Regions from separate parts of the Micromonospora sp. NPDC049523 genome, predicted to be linked through region 1. Evidence: riboswitches for the same ligand, from Rfam matches in the RefSeq annotation. Region 1 holds a riboswitch; the other holds the start of a gene.
The links. A riboswitch is a leader RNA that binds a small molecule or an ion and turns the genes downstream of it on or off. The one in region 1 is predicted to bind cobalamin.
Positions count from the first base shown of each region.

Region 1 (7,526 bases):
AGCATCGGCGACGGCCAGGCGATCCGTTCCTGGTCGAGCGGCGCGGCGGCGGAGGTGACGGCTGACGGCTCGGCCTCGTCCGGCCGGGCGGCAAAGGTCGTGTCCGGCCCGGACAGGTCCACGGGCAGCAGCGCGAGTTGCCGGGTGCTGCCGAGCAGCACCTCGGCCGAGCGGATCGCGGCTCGGGCGGCACCGGTCAGTCCGGCCCAGCCGTCCGCGCCGATCCCGACCACCGTCACCACACCCGACCGCCGGGCCACCGTCGAACCGAACTGCGCGGACACCGTCGAACCGGTTGGCGCGGACACCACGAAGGTGGGCTGGTCAGACATTGCCGAGCACTCGGGTGACCCGGATCTCGATGACCACCCGCTCCGGGTTCGGACGCGGCTGCCGGTAACGCTCGGCGTAGCGGCGCTCGGCGTCGGCCACGGATGCGGGGTCGTCCCGGATCACCGCGTGCCCTTCGAGCGTCGACCAGCGGCGGCCGTCGACCTGGCAGACCGCGACCGGGCCACCGGCAGCCGCCAGGTGGACCACCTTGCGGGAGGTACGCGAGGAGATCACCCTGGCCAGGCCGGTCTCGATGTCGTACGTGACCCCGACGGGCACCACGTGCGGTGTGCCGTTGGGCCGGATGGTGGTGATCGTGCACAGGTGCCGCTCCCGCCAGAACTCCCCGAGCGCACCGCCGCCCGGTTCGACCCGCCGGTCCACCTTCCCACCGGTCCGCTCCGTCATCTCGTCTCCTCGCTGTGCCGATCCCCGCCGTGCCGATCCCCGCCGTGCCGATCCCCGCCGTGCCGATCTTCGCCGCGCTGGCCCGAGCCGCGCTGGCCCGAGCCGCCAACGTGGTGACGGTACGTGTCCAGGTCACCCGCCGGGGCGGCGACCGCCACCGTGGCCGTACCGTCGGTGTGCTTGGCGACCAGCAGGATCGGCTCGGCACCGGTGTCCCGTACGGCGTGCAGGGCGGCGGCCTCCGCCACGCTCGGCGTACCGATGGTGGCCTGTGCCAGGGCGGACGGGTGCGGCACCCGCTCGCCGGCCAGCGTCTCCGCCGGGTAGCCGAGCAGTGGCCAGCCCCGCCGCGCGGCGACCTCGACCAGCGCCGGTCCCGCCGCCCGCCGGTCCACGGTCACCAGCGCGGTCACCCGGGCCGGGTCCAGCCCGTTGGCGGCGAGCGTCGCGCCGATCAGCGTGTCCAGGTCGTCGGCGCGCACCCCCGAACGTGCCCCGACGCCGACGATCAGCGACACGCGGCGACCAGGTTCCGGGCCAGCGACGGCTGACCCGCCCAGTGCAGGTGCAGGTACGAGGCGTGCACGCCCCCGGTGACGAAGCCCTCCGGTGCCGCGTCCCGCCACGCCCAGGCCGGTGTCCGACCGGCTCGGGGGGTGATCGTGGTCCGGTGGAACTCGTGCCCGGTGACCCGGGTACCGGTCGGTGCGAGCACGCTGTCGGTCAGCGCGACCGCGTCCCGGTAACCCAACGTGAGCCGGCTGGTCATCACCGCCTCGGCGTCCAGCACCCCGCACATCGGTGCCCCGTCCAGGCTGCGGCAGAGCCAGAGCAGGCCGGCGCACTCGGCGGCGATCGGGGCGCCGGAGGCAGCCAACCGGGCCACCTCGGCGCGCAGCGGGGCGTTGGCGGTGAGCTGTTCGGCGTACACCTCGGGGAAGCCGCCGCCGACGACCAGGGCCGCCGTGCCGGCGGGCAGCGCCTCGTCGTGCAGCGGGTCGACCACGGCCACCTCGGCACCGGCCGCGCGCAGCAGTTCGGTGGTTTCGGCGTACCCGAAACTGAAAGCCGGACCACCGGCGACCGCGACCACCGGGCGTGGCCCGGTGACGGCGACGGTCGGCGGTTCCCACGGTCGCGCGGCCAGCGGCGGTGCGCTGCGGGCCACCGCGAGTACGGCGTCCAGGTCGACGCTCTCCGTGATCAGGCTGGCCAGCGCGGCCACCGATTCGAGTGCCTCGGCCCGCCGCTCCACCGCCGGCACCAGCCCGAGGTGGCGGGACGGGGCGGCGATCACCGCGTGCCGGCGCAGCACACCCAGCACGGGTGTGCCCACCTCGGCGCAGGCCTCCCGGAGTAGCTGCTCGTGCCGGTCCGAACCGACCCGGTTGAGCAGCACCCCGGCGATCCGGATCGCCCCGGTCGCGGCCGAACCGAACGAGCGGAAGCCGTGCACCAGCGCGGCCACCGAACGGGCCTGCGCGGAGGCGTCGACGACCAGCAGCACCGGCGCGTCGAGCAGGGCGGCCACGTGCGCGGTGGAGCCGAAGTCACCGGCGCCGACCCGCCCGTCGTACAGGCCCATCACACCCTCGACCACGGCGAGTTCGGCGCCGGCCGCACCGTGCGCGAACAGCGGCCCGACCAGGTCCTCCCCGACCATCACCGGGTCCAGGTTGCGCCCGGGGCGGCCGGCGGCGAGCGTGTGGTAGCCGGGGTCGATGTAGTCCGGACCGACCTTGAACCCGGCCACCCGCACCCCCCGTGCGGCGTACGCGGCCAGTAATCCGGTCGCGACGGTGGTCTTGCCGTGCCCGGAGGCGGGTGCCGCGATGACCAGTCGGGGAACCGTCACCACTCGATGCCCTGCTGGCCCTTGCGGCCGGCATCCATCGGGTGCTTCACCTTGGTCATCTCGGTGACCAGGTCGGCGAGGTCGACCAGGTCCGGATGGGCGTCCCGGCCGGTGATCACCACGTGCTGGTTGCCCGGCCGGTCACGCAGCGTGGCGACCACGTCGTCGATGTCGATCCAGCCCCACTTGATCGGATAGGTGAACTCGTCCAGCACGTAGAAGCGGTACGCCTCGGCGGCCAGGTCGCGTTTAATCTGGGCCCAGCCCTCGGCCGCCTCGACCGCGTGGTCACGCTCGGTGCCGGGGCGCTGGATCCAGGACCAGCCCTCGCCCATCTTGTGCCAGACCACGCTGCCGCCCTTGCCGCTCTCCCCGAGCGCACGCAGCGCGGTCTCCTCGCCGACCTTCCACTTCGGGCTCTTCACGAACTGGAAGACGGCGATCGGCCAACCGGCGCTCCAGGCCCGCAACGCCATCCCGAACGCCGCGGTCGACTTGCCCTTGCCCTGACCGGTGTGCACCGCCGTGACCGGCTGGCGGCGCCGCTCCCGGGTGGTGAGACCGTCGTCGGGTACCTGCTCCGGCTTGCCCTGGGGCATGTCAGGCCGCCTTTCCGAGAGTGTGCAGCGCGTCCAGCGGGACGCAGTCGGCGTCGAGTGCGGTGGCGAGCCGCCGGGCCAGCCCGAGCCGGATCGGCCCGGACTCGCAGTCGACCACCACGGAGGCGACGTCGGCCAGCGACGGCACGACGGTCAACGGGTCCGGACCGCTGGTCGCCCGACCGTCCGTCACCACCACCAGCAGGGGCCGGCGGCGCGGGTCGCGGCGGCGTTCGGACTCCAGGGTCCGGGCCGCCTGGCGCAGGCCAGCGGCGAGCGGGGTACGGCCTCCGGTGCGCAGTTCGGCCAACCGCAGCACGCCGACCTCGTGGCTGGCGGTCGGTTCCAGCACCGTACTCGCCCCGGTGCCCCGGAACGTGATCATGCCGATCTTGTCCCGCCGCTGGTAGGCGTCGCGCAGCAGCGACAGCACGGCGGTCTTCACCACCCGCATCCGGCGGCGCGCCGCCATCGACCCGGAGGCGTCGACCACGAAGAGCACCAGGTTCGCCTCCCGCCCGACGTGCACCGCCTCGCGCAGGTCCGCTGCCGTGACCGTGCGGGCTCCGCGCCGGGCGGTGGCCAGCAGGGTGGCGGGCAGGTGCAGGCTGGTCAGCCGGCCGGCCGGCAGCCGGGCCCCGACCACCCGACCCCGCCGGGCGTACGCCGGGGAGCGGCGGCCGGTGTGCGCACCGGTCCCCCGTCCGCGTACGGCCAGCGCACGGGTCCGGTACGGGCTGGTCGCCGCGACCGTCGGCTGGTTTCCGGCGGTCGGCTGATCCGTCTTCTGCTCGTCCGTCCGCTGCTCCGGTACGGGTTGTTCGTCCGGGCCGGTCTGCTCCGGTCCGGTGGCCGCCGGGGGTGTCCCGTCGGACGAGTCCGGTCCCCGGTCGGGTCCGCCCGGTGGCGGGCCACCGTCGGGTCCCTCGGGCGGCCCGTCGGGCGGGCCACCGTCGGGATCGTCGTCGGGTCCGGCCGGCGGGTCCGGCTCCGGGTCGGCGTCCGCACCGTGCTCGCTCAGCAGTTCCTCGAGCTTCTCCTGGTCGGCGCCGGGCGGGTCGAGCGGGTCCCGGCGGCGGCGGTGCGGCAGGGCGAGCCTGGCCGCGGCGGCGACGTCGTCGGCGGTCACCACGTCCCGGTCGTGCCAGGCGGCGAGCGCCACCGCGGTCCGGGCGACCACGATGTCGGCGCGCAACCCGTCCACCCCGTACGCGAGGCAGATGGTGGCGATCCGGTCCAGTTCCTGGTCGGGCAGCCGCACCCCGGGCAGGCGTCGACGGGCGACCGCGATCCGCTCGGCGAGTACGGCGTCCTCGTCGACCCAGCGTGCCGCGAAGCCCACCGGGTCCGTCTCGTACGCGAGCCGCCGCCGGACCACCTCGGCCCGGGGAGCCGTTTCCCGGGGTGCGGTCACCGCGACCACCAGCCCGAACCGGTCCACGAGTTGGGGGCGGGGTTCGCCCTCCTCCGGGTTCATCGTGCCGACGAGCAGGAACCGGGCGGCGTGCTTGACCGACACCCCGTCGCGTTCGACGTGCGCCCGACCCATCGCGGCGGCGTCCAGCAGCAGGTCCACCAGGTGGTCCGGCAGCAGGTTCACCTCGTCGACGTAGAGCACCCCGCGATGGGCGGAGGCGAGCAGCCCCGGCTCGTACGCCTTGATCCCGTCGGCCAGGGCACGTTGCAGGTCGAGGGTGCCGACCACCCGGTCCTCGGTGGCGCCGACCGGCAGCTCGACCAGGGTCGCGCGGCGCCGCAGGCCGACCACGCCCGGTTCGTGCGGGCCGTCCGGGCACTCGGAGTCCGGGTTGGCCGGGTCGCAGGCGAACCGGCAGCCGGGGACCACGTCGACGTCGGGCAGCAGCGCGGCGAGCGCCCGGACGATGGTCGACTTGGCGGTGCCCTTCTCACCCCGGACGAGCACCCCGCCGATCGCCGGAGAAACCGCGTTGAGCAGCAGGGCCAGTCGCAGTTCGGCCAGGCCGACGACGGCGGAGAAGGGGTACGGCGGGGTCATCGCCCGCTCAGGCGCGCAGAAGCCATGCTCAAGTCCCTTCCGCGGGTATCCACGCCCGCGTGTGGCTGGGTGTCACCGAGCGGTCGGAGTCTCCTGACTCCCGGATCGACGCTTCCCCTCGACCTTCCGGCCGCTCGGCCGTGGCCCGTACGTGAGAGGTCACTCCCCGGTCACAGTGGCGGGACCGCCCCGGACTCGCACCGGGTTCCTCCGCGCACCGCTCGTGCAGGCCATGCTGTCCCACGGACCGGTCCGGCGTCAACGTGACCACCGCGACCGCGCGTCGCCCGGTTCGTCTTCCGCACCGACCGGGTAATCGACGTCCATGGTCTTCTTCGGGAAACGTCGTCGGCCGCCGGTGCCGCTCTTCGTCGGTCTCGGGATCGCGGTGATCGTCGGGTTCGCGATCGCGACGGTGCAGGTGTGGCGCAATGACAACGCGTTGCGGGATCACGGTGAACGAACCACCGCCCGGGTGGTGGACGTCGGTGCGGGCAAGGCCAAACGGACCGAGGTCGAGTTCCGTACGCCCGACGGCAGGCAGGTGCGGGCGTTGATCGGCCAGGGCGACGAGGCGTCCGGTCCCCAGCCGGCGGTCGGCGACGAGGTGCCGATCGTCTACGACCCGCAGGCTCCGGAAGCCGACGTCAACGACGCTCGCGCCGGTGAGAACCACGACACGGCGTACCTGTTGCTGGGTGCGACCCTCTTCGCCGGGATCGGGGTGTCGCTGGCAACCTGGGCGCTGGTCCGGGCCAACCGGCGGGACCGGGTGGGGGCATAGTCGGCGGCAGCCGGGCCCCCGCTCGGCCGACCCGCGGTGGATCATGAACCCGCACCGGTCCGCCGGGTCGTCCTCGACCTGCCGGAGATCGAGTACCGGAACGGGGAGACGGATTGAGCCGCGGAAATGCCCTGAGACTCGCCCTGCTCGCCCTGATCTGGGGCTCCGGCTTCCTCTGGATCAAACTGGCACTGGACGGGTTCACACCGGTCCAACTCGTCCTGTTCCGGCTGCTGCTCGGGGTAGCGGTGCTGGCACCCATCGCCCTGCTACGGAGGATGCCCTTCCCGACCCGGCGCGGCATCTGGGCGCATCTTGTCGTCGCGGCGCTGTTCGCCAACGCGATCCCGTACACGCTCGTCGGATTCGGCGAGCAGACCGTGGGGTCGAACGTCGCCGGAGTCCTCAACGCGACCACACCGCTGTGGACGGTGCTGGTCGCCGTACTCGCCGGTACCGACCGGGCGGTGAGCCTCCGGCGCGGGATGGGCATCGCACTCGGTTTCGCCGGAACCGTGCTGATCTTCACGCCCTGGGAGTCGGCCGGTGACATCGCGAGTTGGGGCGGGCTGGCCTGCCTCGCCGCCGCGGCGAGCTATGGCGTCAGTTTCGTCTACATGGGCCGGTATCTCACCGGACGTGGCATTCCCCCGATGGTGCTGGCAGCCTGTCAGCTCGCCGCCGGGGCGGTACTGCTCACCCTCGCCCTGCCCTTCGGTGGCCTGACCGCGCCGACGTGGGGCGTGGTGCCGGTCGGCAGCCTGCTGCTGCTCGGCACCGTCGGTACCGGGCTGGCCTACGTACTGAACTACCGCCTCATCGACGACCTGGGATCGACCGTCGCGTCCACCACCACCTACCTTCTCCCCGTAGTCGCACTCTTCCTAGGCGCCCTAGCCCTCCACGAACCGGTAACCCTCCCCACCCTCACCGGCACAGCCCTGGTCCTAACCGCCACCTCCCTCATCCAAAACCACCCGAAGCACCCCGTCGATCATGAAGTTAACGACACCGTAGAGGCCGAAAACCCGCGCTAACTTCATGATCAACGGGGTGGGGTGGCGGGGTGGGTGGGGAGGCCGGGGGTTTCGGTGTCCATCGCTAGGAGGGCGCCGTCTTGGGGGTGGCGGGGGGACAGGGAGTGGTGGGCGGTGGTGATGAAGAGGCGAGACAGGTTCGGGCCGCCCAGGCAGACGCTGGTGGGTTGGGCGGTTGGCAGGCGCAGCTCGCGATCCAGGGTGCCGTCGGGGCGGTAGCGGCGGACGGCGTACCCGCCCCAGAGGGCGACCCAGAGGTGGCCGGCGGCGTCGACCGTCATGCCGTCCGGGACACCCTCGTCGGGGGCGAGTCGCAGGAACGGCTGCCGACCGGAGAGATCCCCGGTACGCGGGTCGACGGCGAAGCGGTCCACCTCGCCCCGGGGCGTGTCGGCCAGGTACATGGTGGTGCCGGCGGCGTCGAACGCGGGCCCGTTGGCGATGGTCAGGCCGGTGACGACGGGTACCGGCGCACCCGACCCGGTGTAGCGGT
Region 1 covers NZ_JBFAPP010000001.1:137,479-145,004, forward strand. Annotated here, with positions in the region: gene cbiE (precorrin-6y C5,15-methyltransferase (decarboxylating) subunit CbiE) at 1-332, opposite strand, end outside; gene AB0J90_RS00620 (TIGR03618 family F420-dependent PPOX class oxidoreductase) at 325-741, opposite strand; gene AB0J90_RS00625 (cobalamin biosynthesis protein) at 738-1,259, opposite strand; gene AB0J90_RS00630 (cobyrinate a,c-diamide synthase) at 1,250-2,599, opposite strand; gene cobO (cob(I)yrinic acid a,c-diamide adenosyltransferase) at 2,593-3,195, opposite strand; gene AB0J90_RS00640 (VWA domain-containing protein) at 3,197-5,212, opposite strand; cobalamin riboswitch at 5,299-5,423, opposite strand; gene AB0J90_RS00645 (DUF3592 domain-containing protein) at 5,538-5,996, shown strand; gene AB0J90_RS00650 (DMT family transporter) at 6,110-7,033, shown strand; gene AB0J90_RS00655 (SMP-30/gluconolactonase/LRE family protein) at 7,042-7,526, opposite strand, start outside.

Region 2 (7,526 bases), on a different contig from region 1:
GTGGCGCATCCAGGGCCGCCTGCCCTGACGGGAGGGGCGGTGCCGGAAGCTCCCGGCACCGCCCCTCCCGCGTGCTCGGGCGCGGGTGGCGCGCACCTCGGCGGCCGCGGCGACGAGGCGGGCGAGGGCCTGTGTCCACCTCGGCGTAGCCACGGGTCTTCAACCCAGTCGAGGTACGCCTACTGCTCCGACCGGCGCAACGGCAGGGTGCGTGGGCGGCCGACCCACCCACCACCGGAGACGCTCAGAAGTCGTCGTCGAAGCTGACCGTGCCGCTCACCCCGACCTGGTACGCCGACACCCGGCGCTCGAAGAAGTTCGACAACTCCTGCACGTCCTGCAGTTCCATGAACGCGAACGGGTTCTTCGACCCGTACATCGGGGGAAGGTCGAGTTGCGCGAGCCGCCGGTCGGCGACGTGCTGGAGGTACTCGCGCATGTCCGGCAGGGACATCCCGGAGACGCCCTGTTCGAGCAGGTCCTCGGCGAACTGGACCTCACACTCGACCGCCTCGGCGAGCATGTCGCGCACCTGCTGGCGCATCTCGTCGTCGAACAGGTCCGGTTCCTCCCGACGGACGGTGTCCACGACGTCGAAGGCGAACGCCATGTGCATGGACTCGTCGCGGAACACCCAGTTGGTGCCGGAGGCGAGCCCGTGCAGCAATCCCCGGGAGCGGAGGAAGTAGACGTAGGCGAAGGCGCCGTAGAAGAACAGGCCCTCGATGCAGGCGGCGAAGCAGATCAGGTTGAGCAGGAACGCCCGCCGGTCCTCGCGGCTGCGCAACTCCCGCAGTTCGAAGATCGAGTCGATCCAGCGGAAGCAGAACTCGGCCTTGCGGCGGATCGACGGGATGTTCTCGATCGCGTCGAAGGCGGCGAACCGCTCCTGTTCGTCCGGCACGTACGTGTCGAGCAGGTTGAGGTAGAACTGGACGTGCACCGCCTCCTCGAACAGTTGCCGGGACAGGTAGAGCCTGCCCTCCGGCGAGTTGACGTGCTGGTAGAGGTTGAGCACCAGGTTGTTGGCGACGATGGTGTCGCCGGTGGCGAAGAACGCGACCAGGCGGCTGACCAGGTGCCGTTCGGCCGGGGTCAGCCGGCCGAGGTCGGCCAGGTCGGAGTGCAGGTCGACCTCCTCGACGGTCCAGGTGTTCTTGATCGCGTCGCGGTACCGGTCGAAGAAGTGCGGGTAGCGCATCGGCCGCAGGGTCAGGTCCATCCCCGGGTCGAGCAACATGGAGGTCTTGGCGGTGCTCGTCATCGTGTTGCCTCACGTGTGGGTGCGGGTGGGGGCTACTTACTGGCAGGCTTCGCAGGACTCGGGGTTCTCCAGCGAGCAGGCGACCGCGTCGGTGTCGACGGTCACCGGGCGGTCGATGGTGACGGTGGCCTGCTGGATCCGGGTGGCGGGACGGGAGCGCAGGTAATACGTGGTCTTCAGCCCCGACTTCCAGGCGTACAGGTACATCGAGGAGAGCTTGCCGATGTTCGGTGCGCTCATGAACAGGTTCAGCGACTGGCTCTGGTCGATGTACGGGGACCGGGCGGCAGCGAGGTCGATCAACGCCCGCTGGGGCAGTTCCCACGCGGTCCGGAACAGCTCCCGTACGTCGGCCGGCAGCGACTCGATGCCCTGGACCGAGCCCTCCGCGCGCCGGATCTCGGTACGCACCTGCTCGGTCCACCGGCCCAGCGCCTTGAGTTCCCGTACCAGGGCGGTGTTGATCTGCAGGAACTCCCCGGAGAGCGTCTCCCGCTTGAACAGGTTGGACACCTGCGGCTCGATGCACTCGTAACAACCGGCGATCGAGGCGATGGTCGCCGTCGGGGCGATCGCGACCAGCAGCGAGTTGCGCAGGCCGTGTGCCGCGATCCGCTGTCGTACCGCGCTCCAGCGCTGCTCCTGGGTGGGGGTCACCCCCCACAGGTCGGGCTGGAGCTGACCGCGCGCCGCCCGCGTCTGCGCGTACGCCGGGTGCGGTCCGAACTGTTCGGCCAGGTCGGCGGAGGTTTCCAGGGCGGTCAGGTAGATCTCCTCGGAGATCCTGGTGGAAAGCTCCGACGCCCGCGCGGAGTCGAACGGCAGCCGGAGCGCGAAGAAGACGTCCTGCAGGCCCATCAGGCCGAGCCCCACCGGCCGCCAACGCGGATTGCTCGCCGCCGCCTCGACGCTCGGGTAGTAGTTGATGTCGATCACCCGGTCGAGGAAGAGCACGGCGGTACGGACCGTGTCCCGTAGCCGCTCCCAGTCGATGTCGTCGCCCGCGACGTGCGCGGCCAGGTTGATCGAACCGAGGTTGCAGACCGCCGTCTCGCCGTCGCTGGATACCTCGACGATCTCGGTGCAGAGGTTCGACAGGTGCACCACGTTGCCGGGCTCGGCGGTCTGGTTGGACAGCCGGTTCGACGGGTCCTTGAACGTCATCCACCCGTTGCCGGTCTGGGCCAGGGTGCGCATCATCCGCCCGTACAGGTCACGGGCCTTGACCTGGCGCACGAACCGGCCGGCGGCCTCGGCGGACCGGTAGGCGGCGTCGAACTCGTCCCCCCACAGGTCGGGCAGTTCGGGCACCTCGGCCGGGTCGAACAGCGACCACGTCTCGTCCGCCTCGACCCGCCGCATGAACTCGTCCGGAATCCAGTTGGCCAGGTTGAGGTTGTGCGTACGCCGGGCGTCCTCACCGGTGTTGTCCCGCAGCTCCAGGAACTCCTCGATGTCCGGGTGCCACGGTTCCAGGTAGACGCAGGCCGCGCCCTTGCGACGGCCACCCTGGTTCACCGCCGCCACGCTCGCGTCCAGGGTCCGCAGCCACGGCACGATCCCGTTCGACAGGCCGTTCGTGCCCCGGATCAGCGCGCCCCGGGAACGCACCCGCGACCAGGCGATCCCGATCCCGCCGGCGAACTTCGACAGCTTTGCCACCTGGGCGTACCGGTCGTAGATCGAGTCGAGTTCGTCGCGGGGCGAGTCGACCAGGAAACAGGACGACATCTGGGTGTGCGCGGTGCCGGAGTTGAACAGCGTCGGGGAACTCGGCAGGTACGCGAGCGTTGACATCAACCGGTAGAACCCGATCGCCTCGCCGGGCGTACGGGACAGGCCGCAGGCGACCCGTAGCAGCCAGTACTGCGGCGTCTCCAGCACCAGCCGCCCGGTCGGGTGGCGCAGCAGGTAGCGGTCGTGGACCGTACGCAGCCCGAAGTATTCGAACCGCAGGTCGGCGGTGGGGTCGATCGCGTCGTCGAGCTTGCGGGCGTTGACCGCCACGAACCGTGCCGTGTCGTCGCCGATCAGCCCGAGTTCGTGGCCGAGGCGGATTGCCTGGCTGAACGACGCGATGCCGTGGCCGCGTACCTCCTTGTCGACGTAACCGGCCAGCAGCCGGGCCGCGAGCCGGGAGTACTGGGGCTCCTCGCCGATCATCTCGGCGGCGGTCTGGATCGACAACCGGTCCAGTTCGGCCGTGGTCGCCCCGTCGTAGAGTCCACTGATCGTCCGGGTAGCCACCCGCAGCGGGTCGATGTCGTCCAGGTCGTCCGCCCAGCGCTGCACCGCCCGGACGATCTTGTCGACGTCGACCGGTTCGAGTGTGCCGTTGCGCTTGCGTACCTGCATCTGCGTACGCCGCTGCCCCGGCGTGGGCAGATCGCCGCCCGTCGTCGTGCCGTCCGGCATCAACTCTGTGACCGTCACCTGTCGCTCCTCGGTACTCGTCGCCGACGAGGTCCGGAGTGCGCGCAGGCAGGCAGGGACGCACGCGAAACGCGCGTCTGTGCCGTCGGCCGTCCCGCGCGGCCTCGGACCGCCGCGCACGGATGGGCCGGCGCGGCGCGGCTGGCAGGTCTTCGGACTCATGGGCGCGGCCACGGCTACCCGTGACTCCCTACTGACCGTCGCTTCCCAGGTCACCCGGCAGAGGCCGGTTGTCTCCCAGTGCTGTGTGACGGCTGTCGTTCCCACTCACCGCTGCGGGGCAGTCCCGGACTTCCACCGGGTTCCCTCTTGCCTCAGCCAGGTTGGATACCCGGCCGAACCAGTCGCGCCACAGACTATATATGGGGGAGGCCTGGAAACCGAACACCAGATGTCGTGTCGGGTGTGTCGGCGGGCCGCGGCCTGGCACTCCCCATCGAGGTCGGTCACCCGCGGCCGGCGCGCGCCTCCCGAACCGTCCGTCGTGTCCTGTCCGGCCCGTCCCGGCCAGGCAGAGGACCCCGGCGTACGTCACCGAGCGCTACCGGTCAGAGGGAAGGAGACGCCGGTGAGGCGTTCGCTGGCGTCCCACAGTCGGCTGCCCTCGGCCGGGTCGTCGGCACCGCGGGGCAGCGCTACCGGCTTCGGCGTGCCGGCGGTCTGGTTGCGGGAGGCCGGGCCGATGAACTCTCCGGAGTGGACGTCGGGGCTGGTCGCGGCGTAGAGGCTGGGCCACGCCGCGCCCTCCGGCGAGCCCATCAGGAACTTCTCCATGACGCCGGTGAGGGCCCGGACGAGTGCACCCCGGGTGTGCTGCTGCAGGTTCGTCATGGCCGCGCCGGGGTGGATCACGACCGGGGTGATGGTCGTACCGGCGAGACGGCGGGCGAGTTCCCGGGTGAAGACGACGTTGGCGCGCTTGGACTTCGCGTAGGCGGCCATCGGACGGTAGCGTTCCTCGCTCATCAGGTCGGTCAGCGTCCCGCTGGGCCATTTCGCGGCGATCGCGCTGACCGTCACGATGCGAGCCGCGGGGGAGCGCAGCAGGGCGGGCAGCACCTGGGCGGTGAGCGCGAAGTGCCCGAGGTGGTTGGTGCCGACGGTCAGCTCGAATCCGTCCCTGGTGGTCCGGCGCTCCGGGATGTTCATGATCCCGGCGTTGTTGACCAGCAGGTCGAGGGTCTCGGTGGCGGCGACCCGAGCGGCCGCGTCCCTGACCGAGGACAGGTCGCCGAGGTCCAGGACCACGCTGTCCAGGTCCGCCTGCGGCAGTTCGGCGCGGAGCGTACGCACCGCCTCGTCGAGCCGCGGCCGGCTCCGCCCGGCGAGGATGACCCGGGCCCCGTGCCGGGCGAGCACCCGTGCCGTCTCCAGCCCGATTCCGCTGTTCGCGCCGGTGACGAGGGCGGTACGCCCGGTCTGGTCGGCGATCGCCTCGGGTGTCCAGTGAGTGTGGTCCGGCATGCCGATCCCCCTTCGTAGTGAACATTCATTCAGTAAGTTCGACGGTAGCCGCGGTCGGCTCGGCTTGTCAAATGAATGTTCAGTAGGCAAGCTGGGGACATGAGTACCCGTGACCCGGAGACCAAACGCCAGCGCCTGCTGGAGGCGGCCCTGTCGGAGTTCGCCGCGTACGGCCTGGCCGGGGCGCGGGTCGACCGCCTCGCCAAGCGGGCGGGGATCAGTGCCGGCCTCGTCTACTCGTTCTACGAGAACAAGGAGGGCCTGTTCGAGGCGGTTTTCGACGCGATCGTCGAGCAGGTGGTCGCGGGCGTCCCGATTGACGCCGACGACCTGGGCGAGTACGCCGCGCGGCTCTACGACGGCGGGCTGGCCTATCCCGAGGTGATGCGGTTCGTGGCCTGGTACGAGCTGGAACGGGGTGACTCGGCCGGCCGGCGGGCGTCGACCTCGGCCGCGATGAAGCAGAAGCTGGACGCGGTGGCGGACGCCCAGCGCCGGGGCGTGCTCACCGACCGGTTCACCGCCGGGCAGCTCCTGGCGCTGGTGCTGAACCTCGCCAACATGTGGCAGATGCAGGCCGCAGACTTCCTGGATCTCGTACCCGAGCAGGACCGGCGTACGACGATCGTGGACGCCGTGCGGCGTCTGGTCGCTCCCGCCCGCTGACCGCCCCGACGGGGTTGGCAGAGCCGTTCGTCACCGGAATCCGGGATCGGTGCCGTCGCCCTGTGGTACGACTGGCTGCGACGACGGATCGGTACGGGGCCGGTTGTCGCCCGAGCCGGCAGCCCGGAGGCGGGCGGGAGGCGTGGGAACGGGCGGCGCATGACAACGGGTAGAGGCTCCACGCTGATCCGCGACCCCAGCCAGCCGCAGCGGGCCACGTACGTCGAGCTCTTCTACGACCTGGTCTTCGTCTTCACCCTCGCCCGGCTCGCCGAGGCGTTGATCGAGGACCTGCACCCGCTCGGCGCGTACGAGGCACTGATTCTCCTGCTCGCGACCTGGTGGGTGTGGTCGTACACCAACCTGGCCACGGAGACGCTGGACTCGCAGCGGCCCGCCGTCCAACTGCTGGTCATCGCGATCATGTTCGGCAGCCTGGTGATGTCGACCGCGATACCCGACGCGTTCGACGGTCGCGGACCGCTCTTCGCCTCCGCGTACGTCGGAATCCACCTCGGCCGCAGTGTGGTGCTCGCTTTCATCCTGCGCCACCACCGGCTGCGCAACCGGCCGCTGCGCGGCATCTTCTGGTTCGGGGTGTCCGGCGCGTTCTGGTTCGCCGGCGCCTTCGTCCCGGGCGGGCTGCGGGTGCTGCTCTGGACGGTGGCACTCGCCATGGACTATCTCGGCCCGGTGCTGCGCTGGCCCACCCCGAAGCTGGGCCGTTCGCCGGCCTGGGAGTGGAACATGGCCGGGGAACACCTCGCCGAGCGGTATCGCCAGTTCATGATCATCGCCCTCGGCGAGACCATCGTGATCACCGCTCGCACCTTCCGGAGCAGCGACTACGGTTCCCAGCGCGTCTTCGCCTTCGTGACCGCGTTCGCCACCACGGTCCTGTTCTGGTGGATCTACTTCTACCGGACGAGGGAGAAGCTCGGCAGCGCCATCACCGGCTCGGCCGACCCGGGCCGGGAGACCAAGTGGGCCGGGTACGCACACCTGGTCATGGTGGCTGGCGTCGTGCTCACCACGGTCGGCGACGAATTGATCATCAGGCACCCGTACGGCCCGATGGAGGAGAGCTGGGTGGCGGTCATCATCGGTGGCCCGGTGCTGTTCCTCGTCGGTCGCACCATGTTGGGGCACGAGGTCTTCGTGCACGTGGCCCACCCCTGGCTGGTCGGGCTCGTGGTCCTGGTCCTCATGGCACCGGCGATGATCTTCCTGGCCCCGGTCGCCGTTGCCGGCACCGTGGTGGCGGTGCTGTTCGGGATCGTGCTCACCGACGCGCTCAGTATCCGGGAGCGGCGCAGCTGACGGCGACGCCGACTGGCGGGCAGCACGCTTTCGGGATCGGGGCGGCCGTGACAGCAGCCGACCGGTTTTCGCTCAGCCCTGGCCAGGGGCCGATTCGACCGTCAGGGGTTCCTGACCGTTCGACGCGTCGCGTACCAGGTTCCGCGCGTCGCTGCGGCTGATGCTGGTGGCCCGGAGCAGGTCGACGACGGCACTGCGGATCTGCCCGACCACCACGGTGCCCGACAGTTCGACCCCCTCCGCCCTGGCCCGGCCCGCATCGCTGACCGCCCGCAGGGCCGCCCGGCGGGCCTCCCGCGGCTCCCAGCCCCGGGTGAACTCGTAGTGCAGCAGCCGGATTGCCTCACTGAGGTTCTGCACCGCCGGTGGCAGGCTGGCC
Region 2 covers NZ_JBFAPP010000032.1:28,187-35,712, forward strand. Annotated here, with positions in the region: gene AB0J90_RS32660 (ABC transporter permease subunit) at 1-28, shown strand, start outside; gene AB0J90_RS32665 (ribonucleotide-diphosphate reductase subunit beta) at 245-1,264, opposite strand; gene AB0J90_RS32670 (ribonucleoside-diphosphate reductase subunit alpha) at 1,301-3,679, opposite strand; cobalamin riboswitch at 3,823-4,057, opposite strand; gene AB0J90_RS32675 (oxidoreductase) at 4,229-5,161, opposite strand; gene AB0J90_RS32680 (TetR family transcriptional regulator) at 5,261-5,827, shown strand; gene AB0J90_RS32685 (low temperature requirement protein A) at 5,987-7,147, shown strand; gene AB0J90_RS32690 (FUSC family protein) at 7,220-7,526, opposite strand, start outside.
Region 2: linked by a shared signal. The riboswitch ahead of AB0J90_RS32670 (ribonucleoside-diphosphate reductase subunit alpha) and the one ahead of AB0J90_RS00640 (VWA domain-containing protein) in region 1 are both predicted to bind cobalamin.